DNA from 2 places in the Cytobacillus sp. FSL R5-0377 genome. Region 1 is predicted to be linked to the other one. Evidence: predicted binding sites of a transcription regulator. Region 1 holds the regulator's gene; the other holds the start of a gene.
What was found. Region 1 encodes LexA, which represses DNA repair genes until DNA is damaged. Its sites were predicted from a motif close to CGAACATATGTTCG; they were not measured.

Region 1 (15,087 bases):
CTTTCCATCACCATTGGCTGTATACAGCATATCGTCATCCGACCAGGCGGCCGGCCATAAATCCCCATCACTCGGAGTGTTATAAGAAGAGTTCTCTTCGATGGATACGGTTGAAAAAAAAGTACTCTCTTCAGGTGTTACAATGGTATCCTTTTGATCTTTTTTCTTTGCATTTGGAACAGATTTAACATTATTTTGATTCACTTTTCCGTAGCTTTGCCCGACTTTCCCTTCATCTTTCGCAATGGCACCCAGCGGAGAAAAATTGAGGAAAGAAGTACCTAATAGAACTGCACTAGTAAGTATTATAGATGCGCCTTTCAATTTAGTTTTCAACCAATCCACTCCTTTTTTTATATGACTGCGTTGGTTTTACCGGTAAAGTAGATTAACAAAAAATAAATAACGATTACTTTAACGGTAAAGTAACAATTTTAGTTTACCATAAATATATGTTATGCTCAATTAAATTCTGAATTTTTAAAAAACATAAGTGGTATTAACTTCAAATAAAATTGTCAAGCATTGCTAGATATAATACAATTATTCTTAAATGGCATCAATGGTCGGAGGGGAGTTCCATCAAGAAGCGTGTAAAATTAGAAGATATTGCAAAAATTGCTGGTGTGTCAAAAATGACCGTTTCCTTAGCCCTTAGAGGTGATAAATCGATCAGTGCCAGCACGGCTAATAAAATTAAAGATATAGCTGCTGAATTGGGATATATACCCAATCGTATGGCTCAGGGGCTAAATAGCGGCCGTTCACATATTATCGGCCTTCTAATAGGCGGTTATTTACATGATGATTACCAAAATCAGTTTCTTAAAGGGGCGATTCCCTATGCAATGGAAAGGGGCTATACAATCTCCATTGGCCCTGCAGAATGTGATAGCAAGGTAGAGAAGTCTCTTATTGAAAAATACAGGCATATGATGGTAGATGGATTTCTTGCTTTTCATTGCAATGAAGTGGAGACGTATAAACGCCTGCAAAAATCAAACATTCCATTTGTATTATATACAAAGTATTTCAAGGAATTAGAGGCTGATCATGTGGTTTGTGATGACCTTGCCGGCGGCTATAAAATGACCAAGCACTTAATTGAACTGGGGCATAAGAAAATTGCATTTGTATTCGATAAGCATTTAGAGTCGTCCTCAGAAGTTGTGAATAGAATGCAAGGTTATAAAAATGCTTTAAAAGAAAATGGATTGCCTATTGAAGAGCATTTATTCGTTCCTTTTAATTTAGCGAACTATAATCATACGGATTCCAAAACAGTTATGGCTGAGAATCCGCAGCTATTAGAGTGCTTAAAACAAACCAATCGTCCGACAGCATTATTTGTCTGTAATGATATTACGGCATCCTTTGTCTATGTGATTGTCAAAAAATTAGGTCTTTCTATCCCGCATGATATTTCCATAAGCGGCTATGAAGGTGTTTACTTAGGGTCCATAATAGATCCGCCGCTTACCACGATTTCTACTCCCATTATTGAAATGGGGAGAAAGGCATGTGAAATATTAATTGATAAGATTGAAGGGAAAGTTCCATTATCTGAGAGAAAGAAAATTCAGCTAGAACCAAGTTTGTTAGTAAGAGAATCGACAATGGCCAGATAAATAGCCTTCAACATTATTGAGTACCTTACAGTTGACCGAGCTTGCTGTGCTCTTCATTCAAGAAAACGTGACTTTTTTGAATGAAGAGTCTAAGCTTTTTTCATATTGTTATCCATACAAAAATGACTTTGAAAGTTAGGGAACTTAAGATTCCGCAAGTGAGCACATAAAAAACCCCGCTCAGCGATGAACGAGGTTTTTCTAGAAATATCGTCTGCATCTCTCTATTCTTTATGTCTTATTTTTAAGAAATCGAGACATGTCAGCAGTGCATCTCCTCCAAATCCTGCAATCACTGCCAGGAGAACTACCTTTAAGGCAGAGTCAGGATCTGAAGAAACGACCAAAAAAACAGCCGCTAAAGCCCCCATGATTACCTCTTCAAAGACCCCCAGATAGATGAATTTTTTTGTCCTTCTGGGTTTAACCATTTTGCCTTCTTTCCGAATATGTCCAACGACACCAACCAGCCCACCAATCAACAAAGCGAAGGTAATGTTCAAAAACATTTTTTCTTCACACTCCTAAAGTCGAGATTTTTTGAAAAGCGACCTTAGGTTGATTCTCGGTGTATTACCATTATATAGAAAATGAATATAAAATAATATGCATAAAAATACCGAATTTTCTGAATGATAAATTAGTCATACATGACTGTAACCTTATGCTAAAAGAAAAGTATCAGTTACTTTCGTACCGTTTTGCTGATAGTACCAGGTAATAGGAACTGATATCCTTCTTGAAATTGGAAAAAAACAAAAAGCAGGCTGAGGTGCCTGCTTTTTAACAATCTATCAATGCATATGACGGTATACGCCTATCACTTTCCCAAGAATAGAAACATTGCGGAGAATAATCGGTTCCATTGTGGAGTTTTCTGGCTGTAGACGAATAAAGTCTTTTTCTTTAAAGAATCTCTTAACAGTTGCTTCGTCTTCCTCTGTCATGGCAACTACGATATCTCCATTATTGGCAGTGCTCTGCTGTTTTACGATTACATAGTCTCCATCAAGGATCCCTGCTTCAATCATACTTTCTCCCATGATTTCAAGCATGAATACATGCTCGTCAGCAGGTGCCATTCTTTCCGGAAGCGGAAAATATTCTTCAACATTTTCAATTGCCGTTATCGGCTGCCCTGCGGTTACTTTACCAACGATCGGAACATTGACTGCACTGATCTTGGGGATATTTGAAGCTTCGTCCATATCTAAAATCTCAATGGCGCGCGGTTTAGTAGGGTCTCTGCGGATCAGCCCTTTGCTTTCAAGCCTGGCGAGATGACCGTGAACAGTTGAGCTTGAAGCCAGGCCGACTGCTTCCCCAATTTCCCTTACAGAAGGAGGATATCCTCTCAACTTAACTTCTTCTTTAATAAACTCCAATATATCTTGCTGCCTTTTTGATAGTTTCACCATCTTTACGCACCTCGTATGTGTTTTTGTTGTCTCAATTATAGCATCAATTACCATATGATACAAACATAAGTTCGAATTTTTATTGACACAAAACAAACGTTCGGTCTATAATAAAAACATCAAATGCGAACATATATTCTCTTGAGGGTGGTTAATTATGCTGAACAAATTGTGGAAATCATATTCTTATGCTATTATTCTCTTCGTTTTGAGCTTGGCGGCATCGCTTATAATGCTCATACAGATAGAAGCACCTGATACGGAAAAGTTTGTGAAAGTCACTGTTGCAGAAGGGGATTCATTATGGAAGATTGCTGAAAATTTTTCTGCCGAGCATTCAATGTCAACAGATCAATTTATTAATTGGGTTGAACAAAATAATGGGATAGCGGCAGGAAGGATTTTTCCGGGTGATGAAATTGTCATTCCAGTAAAAGCTCTGGATGACCAGCCATATAAAGAGCTTGCCAGCTCAGACCTTAACGAATAAGGAGAAGTTATGAAAGCAATTATTTACTGCAGAGTTAGTACAACAAAGGAAACTCAGGAAACGTCCCTTTCTAGGCAGGAAGAAGAGCTTTTGAACCTGGCGGGAAAAAATGGCTTTGAAGTAGTCAAGGTCATCCGCGAACAGGCAAGCGGATACGATCTTGAAAGGGACGGTATATTGGAGCTTTTAGACTTAATTAAAAACAAGGAGATAAAGGTGGTCCTCATCCAGGATGAAACCAGGCTGGGGAGGGGGAATGCCAAAATTGCGATCCTCCATTGTATTTTAAAAGAAGAAGTCCAGTTATACAGCATCTCGAATAATGGCAAACTGGAGCTTTCAGAATCAGATTCGATGGTCCTGAGCATAGTAGGAATGGTAGAGGAGTATCAGAGAAAGCTGCATAACATCAAAATTAGACGCGGCATGCAGCGGGCTGTTGATAAAGGGTACAGGCCCGAGAAAAACCTAAGTAATCAGGGAGCAAGTGGCGGCAGGGAAAGAATAGAGGTGCCGATAGAGGAAATTATCCGGCTGAGGAAAAACGAGTTAACATTTGCCGAGATTGCTGCGACATTAAGGGGATTCGGCTATAATATTTCCAAAGCAACTGTCCACAGAAGGTATAAAGAATATATTGATTCACTTTCAGAGTAGAGCACTTTTCTTGTCAAAAGTGCTCATTTTTAGTATGATGGCATTTGAGTTTCAGTATTGTTCCATAACTGAAGCTGCTGTATAATAAAAACTTCCATCAGATTATTCAAAGGTAAACTTTTGATATAAAGGAGTTTTAATAAATGCTGCCTAAACAAAAACTTGCCCGAATTAATGAATTGGCAAAGAAGGCCAAGGAATCCGGACTGACTGAAGCAGAAGCGAAAGAACAGACCTCGCTGCGCAAAGAGTATTTGGAGACTTTCCGCTCAGGCATGTTAAACACGCTGAAAGGCGTTACAATCGTTGATCCGAAAGGGAATGATGTAACACCGAAAAAGCTGAAGGAATTCCAAAATAAAAATCGCCTTCACTAATAATATAATTGCAAGGGATACACTGTGCTGTATTCCTTCTTTTAATAGAGGAGATGGTATTACTGCCTGTCTCCGCTTTTTTTACATATGCCGGGTGTTTTTGTGTCAATATAGTAACAAACCGGCTTTTTGTCCTTTACCTAACCCTATTGGTTGTGAAAATAAGGGACACCCGATAATATTATAAGAGTGAAGAATTTCTACTCGAAAGGATGTATTGAATGTTTAATCACACAGATGAACTATCCATCAGTTCCATTCGTACTTTATCAATTGACGCCATTGAAAAGGCAAATTCCGGCCATCCGGGCATGCCAATGGGAGCTGCTCCAATGGCTTATACTCTTTGGACGCGCTTTATGAACCACAATCCAAAAAATCCGGACTGGTTCAACCGTGATCGTTTTGTCCTTTCTGCAGGACATGGCTCTATGCTTTTATACAGCCTTCTTCATCTTTCCGGCTATGATGTATCCATGGATGATATTAAAGAGTTCAGACAGTGGGGAAGCAAGACTCCCGGTCACCCTGAATACGGCCATACTCCTGGTGTTGACGCAACTACAGGCCCATTAGGACAAGGTATTGCTATGGCTGTCGGTATGGCAATGGCTGAACGCCACCTTGCTGCTACATACAATAAAGACAACTTCAATGTTGTTGATCATTATACATACAGCATTTGCGGTGACGGAGATCTTATGGAAGGCGTTTCGGCTGAAGCTGCTTCCCTTGCTGGACACTTGAAGCTTGGCAGGCTGGTTGTTCTTTATGATTCCAATGATATCTCACTTGATGGAGACCTTGATAAATCTTTCTCTGAAAGTGTTGAACAGCGCTTTAAATCATACGGATGGCAGTATATCCGCGTAGAAGACGGAAATGACCTCCACGAAATAGCAAAAGCTATTGAAGAAGCAAAGCAGGACGAAAACCGTCCGACAATGATTGAAGTAAAAACAGTCATTGGCTACGGTTCTCCAAACAAATCAGGAAAATCTGATGTTCACGGCGCTCCTCTTGGTGCTGATGAATTGAAATTAACTAAAGAAGCTTACAAATGGACATTTGAAGAAGACTTCCATGTTCCACAGGAAGTATATGATCACTTTAATATGCAAGTTGTTGAAAACGGTGCGAAAAAGCAGCAGGAATGGGAAGACCTTTTTGCTCAATACAAAGAATCACATCCTGAGTTAGGAAAACAGCTGGAGCAGGCAATTAATGGTGAGCTTACTGAAGGCTGGGATAAAGACATCCCTGTTTATGAAGAAGGTAAGAGCCTTGCCAGCCGCGCTTCTTCCGGAGAAGTGCTAAATGCTATCGCTCAGAACCTGCCTTCTTTCTTCGGCGGATCTGCTGACCTTGCAGGATCAAATAAAACAATGATTAAAGGAACTGGTGACTTTACGGCTGAATCATTTGATGGCCGCAACATCTGGTTCGGAGTACGTGAATTTGCTATGGGAGCTGCCTTAAATGGAATGGCGCTTCACGGCGGATTAAAGGTATTCGGCGGAACATTCTTCGTGTTCTCTGATTACCTTCGCCCGGCAATTCGTCTGGCTGCTCTTATGAACCTGCCTGTAACATATGTATTTACCCATGACAGTATCGCTGTCGGTGAAGACGGCCCTACGCATGAGCCTGTAGAACAGCTTGCCGCATTGCGTGCAATGCCAAACCTTTCTGTTGTCCGTCCTGCTGATGGCAATGAAACAGCAGCAGCCTGGAAAACAGCAATTGAATCAACAAATAAGCCAACTGCATTAGTATTGACTCGTCAAAACCTGCCTACATTAAAAGGGACGGATTCAGCGGCATACGAAGGTGTTCAAAAAGGCGGATACGTTGTATCACCAGCTTCTAACAGCAATGCGGATGTATTATTGCTTGCTGCAGGATCTGAAGTCAGCCTCGCAGTTGAAGCTCAAAAAGTGCTTGAAGGCGAAGGCATCCATGCATCTGTAATAAGTATGCCTGCCTGGGATCGTTTTGAAGCTCAATCAAAAGAGTACAAAGAAAGCGTAATTCCTAAGACAGTCAAGAAACGTCTTGCCATTGAAATGGGATCTTCACTTGGCTGGCATCGTTATGCTGGAGACGAAGGCGATGTTCTTGCCATCGATACGTTCGGCGCGTCTGCACCAGGAGAAAGAATTATGGAAGAATACGGATTTACAGTAGATAACGTTGTAGCACGCGTGAAAGCATTGCTGCAGGGATAATAATAACAGTGAAGGGAGAGCTGATAGGCTCTCCTTTTTTTGATTGGATTTGATGAGTAGGCATGAAGAGAGAAACAAGAATTAGCCGCCATATAGGCTCAGAAGCCACCAGAAAGAGAAAAAGCCGCAGCTAAACAGTGAATATTCAAGCCGTCATTAAAATCAAGATTACAAGCAGTCAAATCTGGGAATATGCCATAGTGAATAGATTTTTGTAAAGAGCAAATCGGCAGATTTCAACCACCATGAATCCTCATAATCCACTGAACTCTTCGCTTTCGACAAAATTAGTGATAGTTTTTAACATCTTCAGACACATTCTTTAGAAGCGTTTACTTATAATTGAAAGAAATGGATTGTCCCGGAAGGAGGGGCCAGATGAGAGCTTATCAATTGTATTTAATAGAAGATGAATTTGCGTCCCATTATTTTGGCAGAGAGCGGATGTTTTTTCAGTTGTTTGAAGAGTATGAGCGTTCGTCAGGTGAAATGAAGTCGATTCTATCGAAGCAAATTGATTTTGTGACTAAGCCAATCCCGGGTTTGAAAGTGCATCAATATATCCATCAGCAGCTGCAGAGAAAAAAGGACTTTATCATAGAAAAAAGTGCATACTATATAGAGATGAGCAAAAGAAGCAGGGCGAAGCTTGAAGTATTTGAACGAAGCCTGGTATTAGAAGCGGCGGGCAGCTATGAGGCTGAGACAGTTTTTTTCGAGGTGCTGCGAAAAAGCGAGTCTTCCTTTTTGGCTGTTGACCTCCAGCATAAGCGCTATGGGTGGCTAAAACCGATTAAAGAAAGAAAATTCGTCTAAAATAAGAGAAAAACTGAAGCAAATATTGTATAATAACCTTTGGTCTAGTACACTGTATGATAGACAACATGAAGGAGGAAGTTAGTATGGGTATGTACATTCTAGTTGGTGTACTGGCGCTTCTTGCCGGTGTAGCACTAGGATTTTTCATTGCTCGAAAATATATGATGAGCTACCTTGAGAAAAATCCGCCAATTAATGAACAAATGCTTAAAATGATGATGATGCAAATGGGCATGAAGCCATCTCAAAAGAAGATCAACCAAATGATGAATGCCATGAACAAGCAGACTGGCAAGTAATCAGGGACAAGCGGCCCATTGGAAGCCATTTTTCTGTTATACTAACAGGAAGGTGGTTTTTTTATTTATAAATGAAACCTTCCTTTCAAGCAGACCGTATATAATACTATGACAAATCATGAAAGGAACGAGCAATTTTGAAGAAAGTAATCTTAATAGGGCTCCTTACCATTTCCATGTTATTAAGCGGCTGTTCCGTTCTGGGAGAAGTTAATAACTCCATTGGCTATGTTAATGAGGCGACTGAGCATATTAATACATTAAGCAACTTTGCCGAAGAGGCCCCGCAGCTGATTCAGGAAGCGGCAGCAGACCCGGCAGCAAAGCAGGAACTTGAAGACAGGTTGATGACTCTAAAGCAGGAAGTTGAAGAATTTATCGCCATTCAGGATATACCGAAGCTTGCAGAAGATGTTCATCAGGAGCTTGTGACCCAGAATGAAACGCTTTTGGCAGAGATCAATAAAATTATGGAAAATGGCAACCTTGCGCTGGATCAGCTGGAAAATTCAGAGCTGTTCTCAACAATTAATAAAGCAACAAGCCTGATAAATCGAATAGAAGCATTAGGGCAATAAAGCATCCATCCGGGTGCTTTTTTTTGTTGCGGGAAAAATCTTCCTTATTTTCTTAATATTTGATAAACTATTTAAGCTATGATGGATTTCGGAGGATGAATGGGGTATGAAGGTTTTTTTTGATTTAATGTGGTTTTTTAAACAGGAGAAAAAGGCTTATATAAACGGGATTATCCTGCTGCTTTTTGTGGCAATGCTTCAGCTGGTCCCTCCAAAGGTAGTGGGGATTGTTGTCGACTTGATTAAAAATGGCAAGCTGACTGCGCAAGCATTAATTATGTGGGTTGTAATTCTGATTGTGGTTGCCCTCATGATGTATGTGCTCCGCTATTATTGGCGCATTATGATTTTCGGTTCAGCCGTTAAGCTGTCCAAACTTCTGCGCAACAGGCTTTACAAGCATTTTACCAGTATGTCGCAGGCCTTTTATCAGAAAAAGCGGGTAGGGGATTTGATGGCGCATGCGACCAATGACCTGCAGGCTATCCAGCAGACGGCAGGGGCTGGAGTGCTAACTTTTGTCGACTCCCTTGCGACAGGCGGCTTCGTTATTATTGCAATGGCAGCAACAATCAGCTGGAAGCTGACACTGATCTGTCTGATACCGATGCCTCTTATGGCACTTTTGACAAGCTGGTATGGAACACTTCTTCATAAACGGTTTCACAAAGCTCAAGAGGCTTTTTCTTCACTGAATGACAAAACTCAGGAAAGTGTTTCAGGAATTAAGGTGATTAAAACATTCGGCCAGGAAAAAGAAGATATAGAAGATTTCCGCAGACAGTCTGAAGATGTAGTACAAAAGAACATGGCTGTTGCTAAGGTTGACTCTTTGTTTGATCCAACGATCAGCATTATTGTAGGGATCTCTTTCTTCTTGTCTATTGCATTTGGGTCAAGGTATGTTATTGCAGGAGAACTGACAATCGGACAGCTGGTTTCATTTACAACTTACTTGGGTCTCCTGATTTGGCCAATGCTTGCCTTTGGCTGGCTGTTTAACATCGTCGAAAGAGGCCGCGCATCATATGATCGAGTCTCTTCACTTCTTGCAGAAGAAATCGAAATTAAGGATGATGAATCAGGCATCAATGAAGTTCCATGCGGTAACATTGAGTACAACGTCGAGGAGTTCGCTTATCCGGGTGAACAGGATCGGCTGCTTAAGGATATTCATTTTAGATTGGAAAGAGGAGAGACGCTCGGCATTGCAGGTAAAACGGGTGCGGGAAAAACCACAATTCTAAAGCTTTTGTTTCGGGAATTTGAAGGCTATAAAGGAGAGATATTTTTTGCAGGACATCCTATCAGCCGCTATAAACTCGGTAAGCTGAGAGAGGCTGTTGGCTATGTCCCGCAGGAGCACTTCCTGTTCTCGGCCACTGTTGCTGAAAATATAGCTTTCACAAAGCCGGATGCAAACCCTGAAGATATTTATGCGGCAGCCAAACTGGCCAATATCCATGATGATATTCTCGAATTTACAGAAGGTTATCAGACTGTTGTCGGTGAAAGAGGGGTCTCTCTTTCCGGAGGGCAAAAGCAGCGAATTTCCATCGCAAGGGCACTATTGATGAATCCGGAAGTATTGATTTTAGATGACTCCCTTTCTGCTGTTGATGCCAAAACAGAGGAAGCAATTCTCAGTTCCTTGCGGGCTGAACGGTCTGGCAAGACAACAATTATTACAGCTCACCGGCTGAGCGCCATTCAGCATGCGAATCTCATATTGGTGATGGATGAAGGGGAAATTGTTCAGAGGGGAACACATGATGAACTAATGGCTGAAGAAGGCTGGTATAAGAATATGTATCTTCGCCAGCAGCTGGAAGAGCTAGTGGAGCATGGGGGATAAGACTATGGAAAAGACACCGATTATGAAGGGGAAAGAGCAGCGGAAGGTTCTTTTCCGGCTGCTTTCCTATACAAAACCGCATAAAAAAACAATCACACTTGCCTTCAGTCTTCTTCTTTTAACAACGATTGGAGACCTACTGGGGCCGATACTTGTTAAAATATTTATTGATGATTATTTAACACCGGGAAACCTGGTTTTTGAGCCGCTATTTGCCCTTGGTGCAGCCTATCTGGGCATTCAGATCATGAATGTGCTGGTATCCTATTTTCAGCTGCTCAAATTTCAGGAAATCGCGCTGAAAATCATTCAGCAGCTTCGAGTGGATGTCTTTTCAAAAGTACAGTCACTGGGCTTAAAGTACTTTGATAAAACGCCAGCGGGAAGTATTGTTTCTCGCGTTACCAATGACACAGAGGCAATTAAAGATATGTTTGTCAGTGTACTGGTTACCTTCATTCAGGGTGCCTTCCTGCTGACAGGTATCTTTGTGGCGATGTTTATCCTGAATGTAAAGCTTGCCCTGTTTTGTCTCGTAATTCTCCCAATTCTTTTTCTGATCATCCGGACTTACCGTAAATACAGTTCGGTATTCTATAAGGACTTAAGAGAAAGGCTGAGTGAGCTGAATGCAAAACTGAGCGAATCACTGCAGGGAATGTCGATTATCCAGGTATTCAGGCAGGAAAAAAGACTGCGGAAGGAATTTGGTGATATAAATGAGGAGCATTATAAAGCCGGGATGCGCAATATCAAAATGGATGGGCTCCTGTTAAGGCCGGCTATTGACCTGGTTTATGTTCTGGCACTTGTCATTGTATTAAGCTTTTTTGGGATTTCTTCTTTTTACAATCCGATCGAAATCGGTGTGCTGTATGCATTTGTCAGCTATTTGGACCGCTTCTTTGAGCCTGTGAATCAAATTATGATGAGGCTTTCCATGTATCAGCAGGCCATCATTGCCGCTTCAAGAGCATTTGCTCTGCTGGATGAAAAAGAGGCTGCCCCAGCACAGGCGGAAAGCAAGTCAGCTGAGATTCAGGAAGGAGAGATTGAGTTCAGGAATATCAGCTTCTCCTATGACGGTAAACGAGATGTATTGAAAAACATTTCATTTACAGCCAAACCGGGTGAAACCGTTGCTCTAGTTGGTCATACCGGAAGCGGCAAAAGCTCCATCATTAACTTAATGATGCGATTCTATGAATTTGAACGCGGCGATATACTTATTGACGGAAAAAGCATTAAGTCCTACCCTGCAGAAGAACTGCGTACAAAAATGGGGCTTGTTCTACAGGATCCTTTCCTTTTTTACGGGACGATAGAGGATAATATCAGACTGCATAATGAAAGAATGACAAATGCTGAAATTGAAGCTGCTGCCCAGTTTGTTCAGGCTCATATATTCATAAACAAGCTGGAAGACGGATATGATCATCCGGTGGTGGAGCGGGGATCGACGTTTTCAAGCGGGCAAAGACAGCTTATTGCATTTGCAAGAACGATTGCTGCCAATCCTAAGATTCTTGTGCTGGATGAAGCAACAGCTAATATTGATACTGAAACAGAAGAAGCCATTCAGACAGCACTGGAAAAAATGAGAAAGGGCCGCACAACAATTGCAATTGCTCATCGATTGTCTACCATACAGGATGCTGAACAGATTCTCGTTCTTCATCAGGGGGAAATAGTAGAAAGAGGAACGCACCAGGAATTGCTGGCTAAGCGGGGATTGTATCATAAAATGTATCTGCTGCAGAATGGAAACGCTGAAAAAGTGGAGGATGCAGCAGGTTAATGGAGTTAACAAAAAACAGCCTGCAATTACTGCATGGCTGTTTCTTAATGTGTCTGCACTTTTTTAATGAAGCTTCGGTTATATTCATTTAATAGGGCATCCAATTCCTGACTGTATCGGATTGCTGCGGCAGAGCTTAAGCCGCTTTTCATGGCCACTTGAATTAACTCTGTTCTTTTTTGTTCGATCAATGTAAGCAGTTCCTGTTTACACATGGCCAATAGTTCCTCTCTGATCAATTCTTATATGTAGGCTATACTCTCCCAATTTGAAACCATGTCAAAAGCTGAAAGATAATAACAGAATTTGTTAAGTTCTATACTAGTATATCGAATTATGGTAATAAATTCAAAAGAAACTTGTTTTAAAATTTGGTAACATTTACATTAAAAATACATGTTTTAGGTTGAAAATTAAAATGCATTAATTTAGCAAAAGTTGATGAAACAAAATGTTCACATACTATCCATTATCTTTTCTATATAAGATTTGTTAGAATAAAATTGGATTGAATGAGTATCAGGAGTTGTGACTATGACAGATTTGAATGTTTTTATTGCACTAGGTGCAGGGTTTTTAAGTTTTGTTTCGCCTTGCTGCCTGCCATTATATCCGGCTTTTTTATCGTATATCACCGGAATGTCTGTAGGGGAGATTAAAGAAGAAAATGCGATGCTGCAGAGAAGGAGTATGCTTCATACATTATTCTTCCTGATCGGATTTTCAGCCATTTTTATCGCAATTGGGTTTGGAACAACCTTGCTTGGTCAATTCTTTCAGCAATACCAGGATTTAATCCGGCAAATTGGCGCTATCTTTGTATTTATTTTTGGATTATTAATTGTCGGTATTATAAGGCCAGAATTTCTTATGAAAGAAAGGCGGTTTGAGTTTAAGAACCGTCCATCAGGCCTTCTCGGATCTGTTCTGATTGGAATGGCATTCGCAGCAGGCTGGACTCCATGTACAGGTCCGATATTGGGGGCTGTGTGGTCATTAGCAGTTACAAATCCTAATTCTGCAATCGTTTATATGATCGCCTATATTCTTGGTTTTGCTATACCATTCTTTGTTCTTTCTTTCTTCATCGGAAAAATGCAATGGATCAGGCGAAACAGCGCCAAGATAATGAAAATCGGCGGTTTATTGATGATGATTATGGGTGTAGTTTTATTCTTTAACTGGATGACAAAAATTATTATTTTCCTTTCACCATTGTTTGGCGGATTTACTGGTTTCTAAAAAGCAGGGGCACATTCTATTTAGGAATGTGCCCTTTTCCTATTTATAAGGAAGAAAGGGCTATGACAAGCGGTCGAAATTTGTCATAGTCTTTCAATTGAAATTTATCTGATAGTTCGATATATTGAAATATGTGTTCTTTGGGAGTTGATTAATGTATCTCTCTAAAGGATCATTCCCTTTTGCAGATGTTTAATGAAATTTATTATGGGTAATTTTTACTATATATGTAGTATAATAGAGATATAGCTTCCAATGCACTACAAGGAGGAAACAGCGGTGGCGAGAATTTTAATAATAGATGATGCGAAATTTATGAGAGTTACCCTGAGCACGATTCTAAAAAAAGCCGGTCATGAAATAGTTGGAGAAGGGGAAGACGGGAAGGAAGCCGTGGATCTTTTCGAAAATTTGAACCCGGATCTGGTGATGATGGATATCACGATGCCTGAAATGAGCGGTCTTGAGGCTGTCCGGGAAATTAAGAGGGAAAACCCTAATGCAAAGGTCATCATGTGTTCAGCCATGGGACAGCAAAAGGTAGTGGTTGAATCCATTGAAGCCGGCGCGAAAGATTTTATCATAAAACCATTTGATGAAGGCCGTGTATTAGAAGCGGTTAATCGGGTATTAAGTTAAAAGCTGACTCAGGGTACCCTGGACATGCGGATGTGTCCGGGTATCAGCTGGAGTGGCTTTTTTAATGCACTTTTATTGTTCTGAGTACCTAAATCAAGCCTATTAAGATATAATATGGGTAGTAATCAAATGAGATAGAGGATGAAATCGAATGGACTTTGTACTAATTTCATCAATCGGTGCCGTTTTTATGGCGATCTTCGCGATGTTCATCCGCATGAAGGCTGCAAAAAAACCGGCTTCCGGCAAGAAAATTATCTTGCCGCCGATTTTTATGAGCACAGGTGCTCTTATGTTTACCGTTCCTTATTTTCGCGTTACACCAATGGAGATCCTGGAAGCAGCCACAGTCGGAGTGCTGTTTTCCATCCTTTTAATAAAGACATCTTCCTTTGAAATCAGGGACAGCGAAATTTATCTGAAGCGATCTAAAGCGTTTGCTTTTATATTAATAGGATTGCTTGTAATCCGCATTATTGGAAAAATAGTTCTAAGCTCCACTATCGACTATGGCCAGCTGAGCGGCATGTTCTGGATTCTAGCATTTTCAATGATTGTACCGTGGAGAGTTGCGATGTATATGAATTATCGGAAGCTCCATCAGGAACTGAATGGAACGAGGAATCCAAAAACAACTTAATAAATGAAGGCCGCCGGATATTGCTTTTGGCGGTTTTTAATTGTTATTTAATGGATCCCATTTTGGGCTCCCAGAATAATAAAAAAACCATTCCGGTAATCCGAAATGGTTTAAAATAAATGTTCATAAGGAGACATGCTTATCTGTTTTTCTGTCAATTTCTTGCGCAGGAATTTATGGTCCCGTTTTGGCGTGGCTAAAATATAGCCTCGAATCAGGAGATCCTGATCAATTCGATCTGCTTTTTCTTTTATAGCAAGCTCACCAATTTTACCGGCAATCTTCATTCTTGCTACATCCCTGAACAGCTCAGGCACCGGACTTACGAGATCTTCCAGCAGATCTTTTTCCCTTTGCTGCCATAAATGCCGTGTTTCATTGACATAATGCTCTTCCCAATCCAAATCTGATTTGCCATC
Region 2 (15,087 bases), 3.5 Mb from region 1:
TGAGGCATCAATTTCGCAGCCGGTAAAGATAATGGTCTTAACAGACTGATCGCGGATGACATTTGCATCAGCCGGAATTTTTAGATTTGTATCTAAAACTACACGAATGGGATTTTTTCCGCCTTGGGGCAGCCTGGCGGTTAAAAGGGGATTATCGTGAATGATGGTATTTATGCCTGTAAGTATAGCGTCATGTTCATGCCGTAGAAGGTGTACATCCTGCCTGGATTCTGGAGAGGTAATCCATTTGCTGTCACCGGTTTTTGCAGCTGTTTTCCCATCAAAAGATGAGGCTGCTTTAATGGTTACGTATGGTGTCTTTGTTTTTATAAAATGAAAAAATGGTTCATTGAGAGCATCTGCTTCTTCCTTCAACAGGCCGGTCACCACTTCAATACCGGCATCCTGCATCCTTTCAATTCCTTTTCCTGAAACGAGAGGATTGGGATCGGCAGAAGCAATAAAGACCCTTTTAATTCCTGAATTAATAATTAAGTCTGCGCAGGGCGGAGTTCTTCCAAAGTGGCTGCATGGTTCAAGAGTGACATAAATATCAGCGCCTTTAACCCTTTCTCCAGCCGCAGCTATCGCATGGACTTCTGCATGGGGTGTTCCCGCTTTCAGGTGAGCACCCATTCCCAGAATTTCACCGTTTTTCACAACAACTGCACCCACCTGCGGATTCGGACTGGTTTGGCCTTTAGCTGCCGCTGCCAGACTGATGGCTAACTTCATATATTCCTGATGGATCAAATTTTCTGCATCCTCCCTTCCTTACTATTTCTCCAAATTAAGTATAAAACGGCAAAACCCCGTACACCAGATAGGTGAAACGGGGCAAAAACACATGACGAAATAAGCGTTTAAAAAGACTTTTTTTAACGCATCATTATAATCATTCCTTCTCCCATCCAGACTTTCACTGTCGGCTTTGGAGTTTCACCAAATCCACCGGGTTTATAAGAAAAGCTCAAGCGCCTCGTTCACCCCCGACAAGCACAAGACGAGCCTCCCAGAAAAGGCGTCTTTTGCCTTTTTGAGAGGATTGGCTTGTGACCTCGAGGGGGTAGGCGCTGCTAGACAATAATTAGAAAAGCTCAAGCGCCTTGCCTTATAAAGCCGGGTCACGGACTAAGAGGGCGTACCCTCATCACCGCCGGTTGGGAATTTCACCCTGCCCCGAAGGAAATCCTATTCTATTATAGAAATCTTACCATGAATTATCACATTATACAAAGAGAATTGTTTTTGAAAGAATTGAAACCTTTACTTCGATACGCCGTATAGTTAATTATAGAAAAAGGAGAGGACTTTTATAATGGAGGAACCAAGAGAACATCTTATCAGCGAGTTAAGAAAATGTGAAGAATGGGAAAAAGAACAAGGTGATTTATGGTTTTGGGAGAAGCTGGGCAGACTCCCTTTTAAGCTTATTGATAGATTTACACCTGAGTTCATACATAAAAAGGTTGGAGTGATCCTTGATGAGCTTGGGACATATATTCAATCAGGAGGAAGATATTTAAGTTCAGCTTCCGCGTTAAAGAATTATTATCCTGGACAAAACATTCATACCTTGCAGGATGTAGAAGCCCTGCCCCTATCAATAATGGATGTAGCCGCTGAAAGGCTAAGCTCTAACCGTAAAAGAGCAGCAGCATTGCAGGGTGCGGGTACTGGTGTCGGAGGGATTTTTACCCTGACCATTGATATCCCCCTGCTTCTTGGCATTCAGCTGAAAACTCTGCAGGATATCGCGATTTGCTATGGCTTCGATCCTGCTGATAAAAACGAAAGAATGTTCATTGTAAAGATTCTTCAATTTGTTTCCAGTGACATTGTTGGAAAAAAAGCCATTCTGCAGCAGCTTTCCATGTTCGGTTCTAAAGAATCAGGGCCAAAAAGGGAAGTCGTTTCCGAACTTCAGGGATGGAGAGAGGTTGTGTTTTCTTACAGAGATCAAATTGGCTGGAAAAAACTTTTCCAACTGATCCCGATAGCCGGACTGTTGTTTGGGGCTTTCATCAATCGATCAGCCGTTAATGATATTGCCGAAGCAGGTATTATGCTATACAGAAAAAGAGTAATCGTTAACCGCCTTTACCAGAATAGGATGACAGAAATAAAACCGGAGAGCTGAATGGCTCACCGGTTTTATTTAAGGAAGCTTTTTGATTTCCTTCTCCATATATTCTTCATTTAAAGCTCCCAATACTTTTTCTCTGATAACACCATCGGAATCAATAAAATAGCTTGTAGGATAAGCCATTATATTATAGTCAGAACCCACAATTCCCTTTACATCCATAGGAATTGTAAAAGTCAGACCCAGCTCTTTCACGAACTTCTCAGCGTCTCCATTATTCTTTTCTGTGTTTGTAAGATTTACGGCTAAAATATCAAATTTATCATCTTTGTACTTTTGATAAAGCTTCTCCATATGCGGCATTTCTGCACGGCAGGGAGGACACCAGCTAGCCCAGAAGTTTAAAAGGATTGCTTTGCCCCTGTAGTCGCTGAGCTTTACCGGATTTCCTTCCATATCTGTCAGTTCAAAATCCGGAGCAAGATTTCCTTTTTCCAGACCAATAGGCAAATCCTCTGGATCTTTTATTTTATCGTATTTTTGCATTTGTCCGGCCTGCTCTACTACTCCCTTTTCTTTAAGAATGGTTTTGTCTACAATAAACAGCAAAAGAACAATAACTGCAGCAGCCAGTAAAAACTTTTTCATTCCAACACCTCAATACTGATTTCCCTGTAAGCTGAATTTATCATACTATATGGGGAATACAGAATCTACATATGTGCACTGGATTTTAGTGATTGTGATATAGAAAAAGAGCCGCAAAAATGGCATAAATTCTGCATTTTTCTTTTGGAGCCAGACTCTCTTTAAAAGAGAGCACCGGTGTATTTGGATCCTTAAAACGCTCTCCCCACTCAAGTGGCATCCACCCTTTGCGAAGGCGGGCAGCTCTATGCGATTGTTCATCCAGAACCTGCAAATCCGTGTGTAAATAGGTTTTAGGAACTGTATAATGAATAGCTCCATTTTGAAACACGACAGTGGTTCCAATTTTTCTTATTTCGATTGTTTCCCTGTATTCATCATTTGAGGAGATAATTTCGATGCCACTCCTGCGGATTAAGATGGAAACTTCAAGATTTTCTGCTTGGTCATAGATCCCCAGCCTCGTTGGAAAGATACGGTCAAGAAAATAAGGCAGAAACCAGCGGATCTTTCGCATTTTCATATCCCTGATTTCGCCTATTTGACTTCCATCAGGATCAAACAAAACCATCCTGAGAGAAGGGGCAGGCAAAAAAGCGATCAGCACATTTGAGTACTGCAAAATAGGCAGAAGGGCTTGTCCTTGGTAATAGTACTTACTTAACACTGCCTCATCCGCCCTTTGCTTATTCAGCAAATACATTTGATGGCATAAAAAACTATAAAAAATAAAAGGGATTAATAGAATAATGAAATGTGTGCCCTGAAATTTATTCATAAACAACAACAAGAAAAAAAATGGGGGCACTAGTGCTGTGAGGCTTGCATTTAAAGAGATATCGGCTGTTTTTTGGTAATAGTGCTGGATATTCATCAGTATGTCTCCCCTGCTATATTTGTTTCTCTTCTTTATTCTATTAATCAGGTCCTATAAAAATGAATTCTGAAAGGATTTTATTGTCGGAAGCTCTTTTTATTTGCAAAATTCCCTCAAAAATAAAGCTGACGGAAAGTTTCCGCCAGCTTTATTAATTGAATTATTTTAACGCATTAACTGCATTTATTAGCCCGTGGCCTGACTGCTCATCATACCCAGGCTTAAAGATATCTTCTGATGAAGTTTGAATGATGTGCTTAACTTGTGCGGGAGAGATTTTGTCTTTTCCATGTTTTGCGATGATCACACCAGCAAGTGCCGCAACTTTCGGGGCAGCCATTGAAGTTCCTCCCTTATAGCCATAGCCTCCGCCAGGGATTGTCGCTAATGCCAAGTAGGTACTATCCCTGCCAGCTCCGGTATTTGGATCATAGTTTGGTCCCAAGTCCCCGCCTGGAGCCATAACATCAATTTTGCCGACACCATAGTTGGAATAGAAAGCAAGATTCTTTAAAGCTCCGCCTGCAGACACCCGAATCATCAGCTGACTGCTTGGACTTCTGTGTGTGGCACCATTATCAGAACCAGAAAGTTTCCCCGGACTTTTTAAATCAACACTATCATTCCCTGCTGAACCAACTACAGTTACACCTTTTTGAATCGCATATTTAATAGCTCTGTTAAACATTTGCACGTCTGCTACAATATCCTTCGTTGCATACTCAGGATTCTGGAACCAGTCATATCCGCCAAGGGACATGTTGACAACATCGACATTATCATCTGCAGCTGTCATTAAAGCTTCGGCAATATGTGAAGTAGCTGCTCCCCCTTCAGGACCGAATACACGGTAAGCCGCTACCTTTAAGTCTGGTCCAACACCCATTGTTCTTCCTTTTGCTGCAATGGATCCCGCAACATGTGTACCATGGCTGTTTTCATCCATTGGATCTGGATAGCCGGGAACAAATGATTTACCATATGCATAATTTTCTTTCAGGTCAGGGTGATTATAGTCAATACCTGTATCGATTACCCCAACAACGATATCTTTGCCATCAGCAGACTTTCCTGTTCCTCCTGGAAGATTCCAGGATACACCATCATTTGTTACTTGTTTGATATCCCACTGCAGACTGTTATATAAATCCGCACCATCTAATGGAAGATCTGCTTCCACTGCAGGAGCTTCTGGATATATGACATTTTCAGTGCCAGCAGCCGATACAATAGAAGACTTTCTGATTTCATAAAGAAAATTAGGATTAGATGAAGAAACTTCAACTGCTCCTAATTTATTCAGCTTATTCTCTACTTGCCCTCCAGCCTTTTTCACTAAATCAGCATACCCTGAAGGAAGCTTAGCTTCATCTTTAAAAACAACCAAATAGTTCTTTTCAGCAGCTTGGGCTTGTCCTGCGCCTGCAGAACACGCAAAAACAGCTGAAGCACATAACGCAAAACTTAACGCACCCGTTACGATTCCCTTTTTCATGTTCATTTTGTGTATTGACCCCCTTATAATTTCTAATTTTCATTATATTCAATATAAATTAACCAGCAAATCTTTGTTATTCGACACACTCCTGTGCAGAATAAGCAAAAGACACAACATAAAACTCATGTTATTAATATTAAATTCCATATATTCACACCAATTTAGGTATATTAGCACTATATACAACAATACCCTTATATTTTTCTATTTCCTCAATGTCGAAAAGATAAGTGTTTTGTCCTAAAACATAAAAAACCGCATCGTGATCGATACGGTTAAAATGAGATGATTCTTTCAAATGATTTTCTTGCATCTTCGTAACCTTGAAGATACAACTTTTCCAGTTTTTGAGGATTTCGTTCCATCCTTCCCACTGTTAATGGTTCCTGCGGCTGGACGACAAGGACTGTCCCCTTCTTTTCTTCCTCTTCTACATAGCGCAGGGTCTCGTTATAGGTTCGATACCGATTTGCCAGTGCTTTCTGCAGCCCTGTGTAATGCGGGTATTTCCTTTTTACCATAAAAGCAAATTTCGAAGGTCTCTTTGAGTATCCCCTGTTTCTTGTTAAAATCACTATATTTTTTTTGAAACCATCCTGCTGTGCTTTTTTGATTGGTATTGGATCACTGATCCCTCCATCCAGGAGGACCTTGTTTTTATAATCTACCTCAGGAGCAATAAATGGAAGGGAACTGGATGCTTTTAAAACCTGGAGCATATCTTTCCCATAGTCTTGTTTACTAAAATAGACAGGTTTGCCTGTATGGCAATCTGTTGTTCCAATTATAAATTCAGACTGGTTATTATAAAACACTTCGTAATGATATGGGACAAGTTTATTCGGTATTTCATCAAAAATAAAATCCATTCCGAAAAACTGACGCGATTTAAAGTAATTGCGCCATGAGATATATCTGGGATCTGTTACATAATCCACATTAACAATTCTATTCCTGCCCTTTTGTTTGGACAAATAAGAGGCTGCATTACATGCCCCTGCAGAAACACCGATAACATAAGGAAAGCTAAGATCCTGTTCAAGAAAATATTCGAGAACCCCGGCTGTATATACTCCCCGCATTCCTCCCCCTTCAAGCACAAGACCCGTTTCACTAATCACCCTGCATCTTCCTTTCTGTCTTTTAAAGCTATACTACCAAAATATCAGCCTCTCAAATACAAATTTGCCCAAAAGGAAGGAACTTGCATGAATTCATGCAAGTTCCCTTCGTTTAAAAATCGCAATCGATGCAAACATCGAAAATATAATGATAATGACAGATACAATGATACTCGGCAATAATTCATCGGGGAAATGACCGCCTATGAAAAAGGAATTTGTATAAGCAAAAAGCAGGGCCGGACTCCACTCCAGCACGTGAGAAAGCGAATTGCTTACAAGAGTTAAAATGACTATTGCCCCAATAGTAAAAAATCCAACCGCTCCAGGCGATTTAATAAAAGTGTTGAAGAGAATTACTATAGTGATAATAAGGGTAAGCCAAATGCCATAAACAAAAAAGGATTGCAGAAAATCGGAAAAAGGAATAAATTCAAATAATACGCCCACATAGTACCAGGAGAGGAAGTAACCTAAAAAATATGATAACCATATTAGGATCATTAAACTGGCCCACTTAGCTGTTACAAACCCGGTGTATGACACAGGCTTTACAAGGATTAGCCCTGCAACACCGCTTTTCCTTTCACCGGCAATGGTTCCCATTGCAATGAAAACAATAATTAGCACACCAAGCGTATTATACTGGCTGAGAGCAGCAGCAAGTGCTTCACCTGCTGAAGGAACAGGAAGCTCGATAACTGCCCCTTCAGGCAGCCCGCCAATTGAATCAATGATTTGAGGCAAATAGTATAAGGTCAGAGGCTCTTTTACAGCTATTAAAATAAAAGTCAGCGGCACCCACACCCATTTGAAGTTTCTGGCAAGCTCCAGCATTTCTTTTTTTAATAAAGTCACCCATTGCTTCATTTCTTCACCACCTTCATGAAAACATCTTCAAGGCTCGTTCTGCTGATTTCAAACTTAACCAGTGGCCATTTCCGATTGGTTATTTCAAATAAAAATAAAGCCCTTGCTTCTTCAATATCCTTTACACAAAAGCTTGCACGATCTCCGTCCAATTCCATTGAAGTTACTTGCGGAAGCAGTGACAGTTCTTCAGCATATTCCCGGGCATCTTCTTTAAAAACCAAGTCAATCTTGGCTTGCTGATGTTTGGTTCTAAGGTCTGTCAATGTTCCAGACTCAACCAGTTCACCATCATGGAGGAATAAAATTTCATCGCATATTTCTTCTGCATCGTTTAGAATATGGGTGGAAAACAGGATTGCAGTTTCTTTTTTCAGCCTGTTCAACAGCTCCAGCACTTCCCTGCGCCCAAAAGGATCAAGGGCAGAAACCGGTTCATCGAGCATGACTAGCTTAGGGCGGTGAATAATCGCCTGAGCGATGCCAAGACGCTGCTTCATTCCTCCCGAGTATTTTCCAATCCGGCGGTTTTTAGCTTCGGATATACCGGTAAGTTCAAGAAGGTCCGCTGCTCTGGCTTTGGCTTCTGCTTTGGAAAGGCCAGCAAGCTGACCCGCGTATTCAAGAAATTCTTTTCCTGTCATCCAGTCATAAAAAACAGGGAATTGAGGAAGATAGCCTATTAATCTGCGAAAATCCGATTTTTCTCCCCCTTCATACACGATCGAACCGGAATCGGGCTTCATCAGACCTGCAAGCATATTTAGTGAAGTTGTTTTTCCTGCTCCATTTGCTCCAAGGAGGGCAATACACTTTCCTTCCGATAATTGGAAGTCCAGGCCTTTTATGACTTCCTGATTTCTGAACCGCTTTTTAAGATTTGTTACCCTAACAACCGGCATAGTCAGCTTCTCCTTCCGAAAATAAAGTAAATGATAGGCCCAATCAGATTAATAAATAAAATGACGAGAGCCCATACCCACTTTGGTCCATTTGCTTTTTCTATTTTTATCAGGTCTATGATGGCAACCGCCATTATAATAAGCTGAATGAAGACAATCGGAGCAAAAATTGCCCAATTAATACTTTCAAATAATTCCATTATGATTTCCTCCTTAAGTGTTTTGTCATTCATATGACGTTCAAGTGCATAAATCGTTCAGTTATTTTTTCAAATAAAAAAACACTCCAGTAAAGGGGTGCTTCAAAAGTTAATTGACGGCTTAATCCGTTTCTTTTTCATAAACAGCCATCATCTGTTTGATTTCGTTTGTTACCTGATCAAGGAGTGAGGATGGTGAAAGCACTTTAGCCTGGCTGCCCCAGTTAAGAAGCCATTTGACAAGCCCATCTCTCACTTAAAGCATTGAGCTATATCGTCGAGCGTATATTCGTTTTCTTAATCGGTCTGCTCCCTCAAAACTTCCATTAGATTGAGCATGCGCTGTTTATCGAGTCTATTCATTACATCATCCCATCCCCTTATAATTATCCATTATAAAGAGCCCAGCGGCAACAGCCCTGGACTCTGTTTTTGGCATCCAGCCCCAGCGCCTCCCCTTCATGGTCACAAGCAGGTCCGCCCAGAAAAGCAATGACACCTTTCGGTACAAACCGACTTGCGCTTGAGGCACAAAGGACAAGGAAGGCTTCGTCAGCTTAACATAGCACCACCACAGCTTTTGGGAAGACGTACGTTCCTCTGTAACCATGGGGCTTCTGCTAACGCATTACTTTATTAGCCTAAAAACTAAAGGTATTCGGTATTCCTTCCCTTCATATGCCTTAACTGCAGCTACTATCGTAAAGATAAACACAAGAATCCCCACGATCCAAATCGTAATGATTCCAATTAATACGATCATTAACACTACGCTGATTGCACTGTAAATCGAATAGGAAATTAAAAAATTAAAATATTCCTTTCCATGGTAATCTACAAACTCCGAGTCATTCTTTTTCAAAAGCCAAATGATCAGCGGTCCGATAAAAATGGTAAAGAAGCTGGTCACATAGATAGCGGCTGCTATAAGCCTTTCATCATTGGAAGGCATCTTATAGTCATTCATTGTGTTTCCTCCTAAATTTCTTCAATATAATTGGATGATTCTTTTATATTATTTACGATATTCATTCAAAAAGGTTTCATGTATTTTTATTTTCCAATCCCCCTGCAGCTCAATTTCCTGTTCTCGATTAGGACAACTTGAATACACATGTTAAAGACAGGCATTGCGCATAGCTTTGCCTATTCTTATACCTGCCTAGGAAGGTGATATACACATGATGTCAAAGCTGGAGGCTTTCATTCTGGGAATCATCCAGGGGCTTACCGAGTTCCTGCCTATTTCCAGTACAGGGCATTTATATTTGGGGAGACATCTTTTCGGGCTTGATGAAGCTGGCCTCTTCCTTGATACAATGCTGCATATAGGAACTTTACTGGCCGTTCTTGTCGTTTACAAAAATGAATTGCTTCAAATAGTAAAGAATCCATTCTGCAAGCTATCGATGCTGCTGATTATAGGGACGATTCCAGCTGTCATTGTCGGACTGCTTCTGAGTGACATGTTCGATTCAATTTCTAAATCCGGAGTTACTATAGGCTGGGAGTTTCTATTTACAGGGTTTATCCTCTGGATTGCTGATAGTGTTAAAAAAGGCGCAAAAAAGATGGACAGCATTAGCTACGGAGATGCCTTATTTATTGGGACTTTCCAGGCAGCTGCCATTTTTCCGGCAGTCTCCAGATCCGGCTTAACAATTGCAGCAGGTCTCTTTAGAAAGCTTGACAGGGAAACAGCTGCCTATTTTTCCTTCCTGCTCTCCATTCCAGCCATCGCGGGCGGCATTGTCATGCAATTTGGCGAACTGTTATCGGGCCACACAGAAGCCATAACCCTTAGCAGCATGTTAATGGCGACATTGTCATCGGCTATATTCGGCTATGCAGCAGTCGTTTGGATGATTAACTTTCTAAAACGGAAATCATTGAAGATATTTGCTGTATACGTTTGGATTTTAGGGTTCTCCATAATCTTTCTGCAAATGACCGGGATTTTTTAATTTCTAAGGGGCGATATCAAAATGGAAGGAATCATTTCGAGCATTTTTGAAATACTTTCCCAGCTGGGTTATGCCGGCATAGCACTTGGCTTAATGGTTGAGATAATACCAAGCGAGATAGTCCTAAGTTATGGCGGCTTCTTAGTCAGCACCGGTGATATCCATTTTACAGGGGCACTGCTTGCAGGAATTGCAGGGGGAACATTTGCCCAGCTGTTTCTATACTGGCTGGGGGCATATGGCGGAAGGCCAGTTCTTGATAAATACGGGAAATACTTGCTGATTCAGAAAAAGCATTTGGATGCATCAGAGAAATGGTTCGAAAAGTATGGAACAGGAGTCATCTTTACAGCCCGATTTATTCCAGTCATCCGGCACGCCATATCAATCCCTGCCGGAATAGCCAAAATGCCGTTATCCATTTTTACAATCTATACAATTGCAGCCATGGTGCCTTGGACGGTTCTCTTTTTATTATTGGGAATGGAGCTGGGTGACCACTGGAGAGACATCAAGGAATATGCAAAACCACTTATATTGCCGATCATAATCATCGCTTTGAGTTCCGGGATGTTCTATTTTTTATATAAGAAGCGGAAAAGTTAAATCAGTATATCCACCAAAAGTGTAGAATGCTAATTTTACACTTTTTTATTGGCTCATTTTTTAGAAATTGTGTTTTTCCCCTAATAATGTTGTGTGTTAATTTCCGCTCAAGACTGACAGTAACTCCGAAAGTAGCTTTTTAATTTTTTCAATTTAAAAACTGTTCACACTTCCTTTCCATTTTTGTAAAATAAAGCAAATATCTAGAATCAAAGGAAGATATTATTTATGAAAATTCTATTAAAAAATGCACTCATTTATCCTGTCACATCCCCCACCTTCCATGGGGATTTAATAGTTGAAAAAGGAAAAATCCTAAAAACAGGCAAGAACTTAAAGTCTGATTCAAATGTAAAAATTATTGACTGCCACAGCCACCACCTGCTTCCCGGTTTCATTGATGTCCATACCCATTTGGGTCTATATGATGAAGGCACAGGCTGGGCAGGCAACGATGCCAATGAAACAATTGAACCTTTAAGCCCTCATATCCGGGCGATGGATGGAGTATACCCTTTAGATCCCGCTTTTGCTGATGCAGTGAAGTACGGCATAACAACTGCCCACATCATGCCGGGAAGTGCTAATGTTATTGGAGGAACAACTTCTGTTATTAAGACTTCAGGGAAAAATATTAGCAAGATGATTATTCAGGAAACAGCAGGGCTTAAGATTGCCCTTGGTGAAAATCCAAAACGGATTCACAGTCATGGCAACAAGGATTCCATTACAAGAATGGGGATAATGGGGATGCTGAGGGAAGCCTTTTATGAGGCTTTACAATGTGATAATCCTGACTCTTTAAGATTTGCACCGCTTGTTAAAGCACTTAAAAGAGAAATTCCTGTAAGAATACATGCACACAGGGCCGATGATATCATTTCTGCCATCCGCTTTGCAGAAGAATTCAATCTCGACCTTCGAATCGAACATTGTACAGAAGGCCATTTAATTGCGGACGAATTAGAAGGGTTGAATTTAAAGGTCTCAGTGGGCCCTACTCTGACAAGAAGATCGAAGGTTGAATTGAAAAACAAAACCTGGAAAACGTATCAGCAGCTGACCGAGCATGGAGTGGAAGTCTCCATCACTACAGATCATCCATACACCCCTGTACAATATTTAAATATGTGTGCAGCTATTGCAGTCCGGGAAGGTCTTTCCGAGCAAAAAGCCTTAGAAGGAATCACCATTCTGCCGGCAAGAAACCTAAGAATTGATCATCAGCTGGGAAGCATCGAGGAAGGAAAAGACGCTGATTTAGTTTTATGGAATCATCACCCATTCCACTTTCTTGCCAAGCCAAAATGGACCATGATAGGCGGCCATTTTGTGTACAGAGAATCGTAGAATATTGTCGAATATCGCTGGTGTTTTTTGGCTTTAAATCGTAAAAAAAATAATTAAAAAACCTATTTCCTTTTTGAATTTTTTTTAGTATTATACCTAAAGTGAAGTGAAAATTTTTGCTTCTTTAGGATTACAATCAAATATCGGAAACGATAGAATAGGGAAGGCAAATGGTGCGCCACCAGTTATCTGGTTCTAGTGGGTTCGATTCCCACCCCGAAATTTTTTAGCAGCATAATAAAAAATTTCGAGGGTGGACCGAAGGCTCTATTTGGCATGGAGTAGGACTGCCCTCAATTGGAGGGATAACCTATGCTCAAGAAACGTGATCTTCACGACTGCCATGCTTTATTTGATTTGATGACGCACCCTGATGTCTTCCCTTTTGTTCGCCAAAAAGCCAATTGTTATGATGAATTTATTTTTGTTACAAAGCAGACAATCGAATCCGAAGAGCGCGGTGAATTGATTTCACGAACAATTCTTGATGAATGGGGCGCTCCGATTGGGACGATTAATTTGTATGACATCCAGGACAATGCCGGCTTCCTCGGCACATGGCTTGGAAAGCCTTATCATGGCAAGGGGTATAACAAGTTAGCAAAAGATTCTTTCTTTGAAGAGCTCTTTTTCGAAACTGGCATTGAAACGATCTTTATGCGGATCCGCAAGGAAAATATCCGTTCGCAAAAAGCTGCAGAAAAACTTCCTTATGTCATTCTTGCAAATGAAACAAGAAAGTCTGTTTATGATCAGCTGAATGCTAATGGTGATATTTATAATTTATATGAGATCCCAAAAGATTTATATACTCTTCATGTGATGCGCCATGGAGCAGCAGCCCAAGAATCGTCCCAATTACTGGAGGCTTAACAGAAAGTGCAAGCATCTTGCCCACCCACGGCACCTCAATGGAACTGGCTGCAGGAGCTGGATACTGACGAAGTAAAAATTTTGAACTCTATAATAAATACGCAAAGCACTTGCATTCAAGCAGGTGCTTTTTTTCAATTGATAAGATTTGATTCCGGTTCATCTGTTTTTTCTCTGATTCCATGCTGTGCCAGCAATTGTTCCAGTTCTTCGTTGGTAAGGGTTTCAAAACGCCCGTCTTTGAATGAAACTTGAGTTTGATTCGGATTTATCCTATTTGTATTAAAACTCATGGTTATGCCTCCTTCAAGCCGAGTATAAATTGGCTGTCTTTAACTTCTATACTCGCCTATGGAAGGATTTTTATTCCTTATTATACAAAAGTTCACATAATTGAAAAATATCGTCCTGCAATATGCAGGAACAAGCCGGGAATGCGCCCCATTTCTTTCAATATGATATAATTCTTTAGTCACTTTAAAGAAAGAGGAAATAATACATGAATCAAACGTATAGCAAAAAACAAAAGCTGCATATGCTGCTGGTGATTTTAATCCCTATTTTAATAACCCAGCTGGCAATGTACTCCATGACTTTTCTTGATACATTAATGACTGGCCGCTATAATTCTGAGGACCTGGCAGGTGTAGCGATTGGCTCCTCCCTTTGGGTACCTGTGTTCACAGGTCTCAGCGGCATTCTCCTTGCTGTTACACCGATCGTGTCCCATCTCGTGGGAGCAAAGAAACAAAGTGAGGAAGTTGCATTTTCTGTTATTCAGGGTGTTTATCTTTCCATTATTATGGCTGTCATTGTATTTGCCGGGGGAGCACTCTCCTTAAATCCAATCTTAAGTGGAATGAATTTAGAAAACAGGGTTCAGGATACAGCTTTTAACTACCTGGCAGCCTTAAGCACAGGGTTGATTCCCCTGTTTGTCTACAATGTTTTGCGTTCATTTATTGATGCTCTTGGAAAGACCAGGGTCAGCATGATCATTACGCTTCTTTCATTGCCGATCAATGCTGTGTTTAACTATATCCTTATTTATGGCGAATTTGGATTCCCGGAACTTGGAGGAGCAGGTGCAGGGTATGCTTCAGCTATTACTTACTGGCTGATCATGCTCATTTCGTTTTATATTATTCATAAACATTCACCATTCTCGACTTATGGAGTTTTCAGGAAAATACATGCTGTTTCTTTCGGCAAATGGAAGGAAATCCTGCTAATCGGGATTCCCATCGGCTTATCTATTTTTTTCGAAACAAGCATTTTCTCAGCAGTGACTTTATTAATGAGCACTTTCGAAACAGCTGTTATCGCAGCTCACCAGATTGCCCTAAATTTCGCATCACTTCTTTATATGATTCCTCTCAGCATCTCAATGGCATTAACAATAGTTGTGGGCTTTGAAGCAGGGGCTTCCAGATTCAGGGATGCTAAGGAGTACAGCTGGATTGGTGTCGGCATTGCTGTTTTTATGGCTTTAATTTGTGCAGCTATCCTTCTGGCTTTCCCAAGGGAAGTGGCATCTATTTACACAAAAGACGAAAAAGTATTACAATTAACAGCTGCTTTTCTTGTATATGCTATGTTCTTTCAGCTGTCAGATGCTATTCAGGCACCTGTCCAGGGGGCGCTGCGCGGGTATAAGGACGTAAATGTCACCTTTATGATGTCCCTTATTTCTTATTGGATCATCGGGCTGCCATTTGGCTATTATCTGGCCAATCATACAGACTGGGGAGCATATGGATATTGGATCGGCTTAATTACGGGGCTTGCAGCCGGAGCCATAACTTTAACAGCCCGCCTGATCAATCTGCAAAAGAGGAAATACCCGGCATATATGAAAGCGAAGTAATATAAAAAGGCGGAAGAACACGGTTCTTCTGCCTTTTCATTTTCATTCCTGATAAATTTTGCCGAGAACGTCTTTCCCTCCTGTAACCGGGATTATACTGCCAGTGATAAAGTCGGATTTTTCATCGGTTAAAAAGCTGATTACACGGGCAATATCTTCACCAGTTCCCGGCCTTCCGACTGGTGATGCACTTTCATAAGCACCTGCCGCTTCTTCGATATTTTT

Region 2: NSQ49_RS26740 (WYL domain-containing protein) is a predicted target of LexA. The motif match lies at 8,481-8,494, and genes of this name have one in related genera.

Annotation. Positions count from the first base shown of each region.
Region 1 covers NZ_JBBORA010000001.1:583,066-598,152, reverse strand. The annotation lists gene NSQ49_RS02955 (hypothetical protein) at 1-336, opposite strand, end outside; gene NSQ49_RS02950 (LacI family DNA-binding transcriptional regulator) at 516-1,628, shown strand; gene NSQ49_RS02945 (DUF4257 domain-containing protein) at 1,853-2,137, opposite strand; gene lexA (transcriptional repressor LexA) at 2,423-3,046, opposite strand; gene yneA (cell division suppressor protein YneA) at 3,204-3,536, shown strand; gene NSQ49_RS02930 (YneB family resolvase-like protein) at 3,546-4,193, shown strand; gene NSQ49_RS02925 (DUF896 domain-containing protein) at 4,337-4,570, shown strand; gene tkt (transketolase) at 4,792-6,798, shown strand; gene sirA (sporulation inhibitor of replication protein SirA) at 7,177-7,614, shown strand; gene NSQ49_RS02910 (YneF family protein) at 7,701-7,916, shown strand; gene NSQ49_RS02905 (DUF6376 family protein) at 8,054-8,494, shown strand; gene NSQ49_RS02900 (ABC transporter transmembrane domain-containing protein) at 8,601-10,349, shown strand; gene NSQ49_RS02895 (ABC transporter ATP-binding protein) at 10,354-12,147, shown strand; gene NSQ49_RS02890 (aspartyl-phosphate phosphatase Spo0E family protein) at 12,192-12,362, opposite strand; gene NSQ49_RS02885 (cytochrome c biogenesis CcdA family protein) at 12,682-13,389, shown strand; gene NSQ49_RS02880 (response regulator) at 13,669-14,028, shown strand; gene NSQ49_RS02875 (CcdC family protein) at 14,180-14,668, shown strand; gene NSQ49_RS02870 (DUF2621 domain-containing protein) at 14,779-15,087, opposite strand, start outside.
Region 2 covers NZ_JBBORA010000001.1:4,102,459-4,117,545, reverse strand. The annotation lists gene ribD (bifunctional diaminohydroxyphosphoribosylaminopyrimidine deaminase/5-amino-6-(5-phosphoribosylamino)uracil reductase RibD) at 1-753, opposite strand, end outside; FMN riboswitch at 896-1,191, opposite strand; gene NSQ49_RS21020 (EcsC family protein) at 1,319-2,140, shown strand; gene NSQ49_RS21015 (TlpA disulfide reductase family protein) at 2,159-2,734, opposite strand; gene NSQ49_RS21010 (hypothetical protein) at 2,820-3,401, opposite strand; gene NSQ49_RS21005 (S8 family peptidase) at 3,772-5,112, opposite strand; gene NSQ49_RS21000 (patatin-like phospholipase family protein) at 5,385-6,230, opposite strand; gene NSQ49_RS20995 (ABC transporter permease) at 6,324-7,100, opposite strand; gene NSQ49_RS20990 (ABC transporter ATP-binding protein) at 7,097-8,002, opposite strand; gene NSQ49_RS20985 (PLDc N-terminal domain-containing protein) at 8,005-8,202, opposite strand; gene NSQ49_RS26740 (WYL domain-containing protein) at 8,324-8,458, opposite strand; gene NSQ49_RS20980 (hypothetical protein) at 8,570-8,812, opposite strand; gene NSQ49_RS20975 (DUF4870 domain-containing protein) at 8,831-9,169, opposite strand; gene NSQ49_RS20970 (undecaprenyl-diphosphate phosphatase) at 9,387-10,166, shown strand; gene NSQ49_RS20965 (DedA family protein) at 10,188-10,772, shown strand; gene NSQ49_RS20960 (amidohydrolase) at 11,001-12,122, shown strand; gene NSQ49_RS20955 (GNAT family N-acetyltransferase) at 12,435-12,995, shown strand; gene NSQ49_RS20950 (hypothetical protein) at 13,130-13,288, opposite strand; gene NSQ49_RS20945 (MATE family efflux transporter) at 13,495-14,862, shown strand; gene NSQ49_RS20940 (SDR family oxidoreductase) at 14,905-15,087, opposite strand, start outside.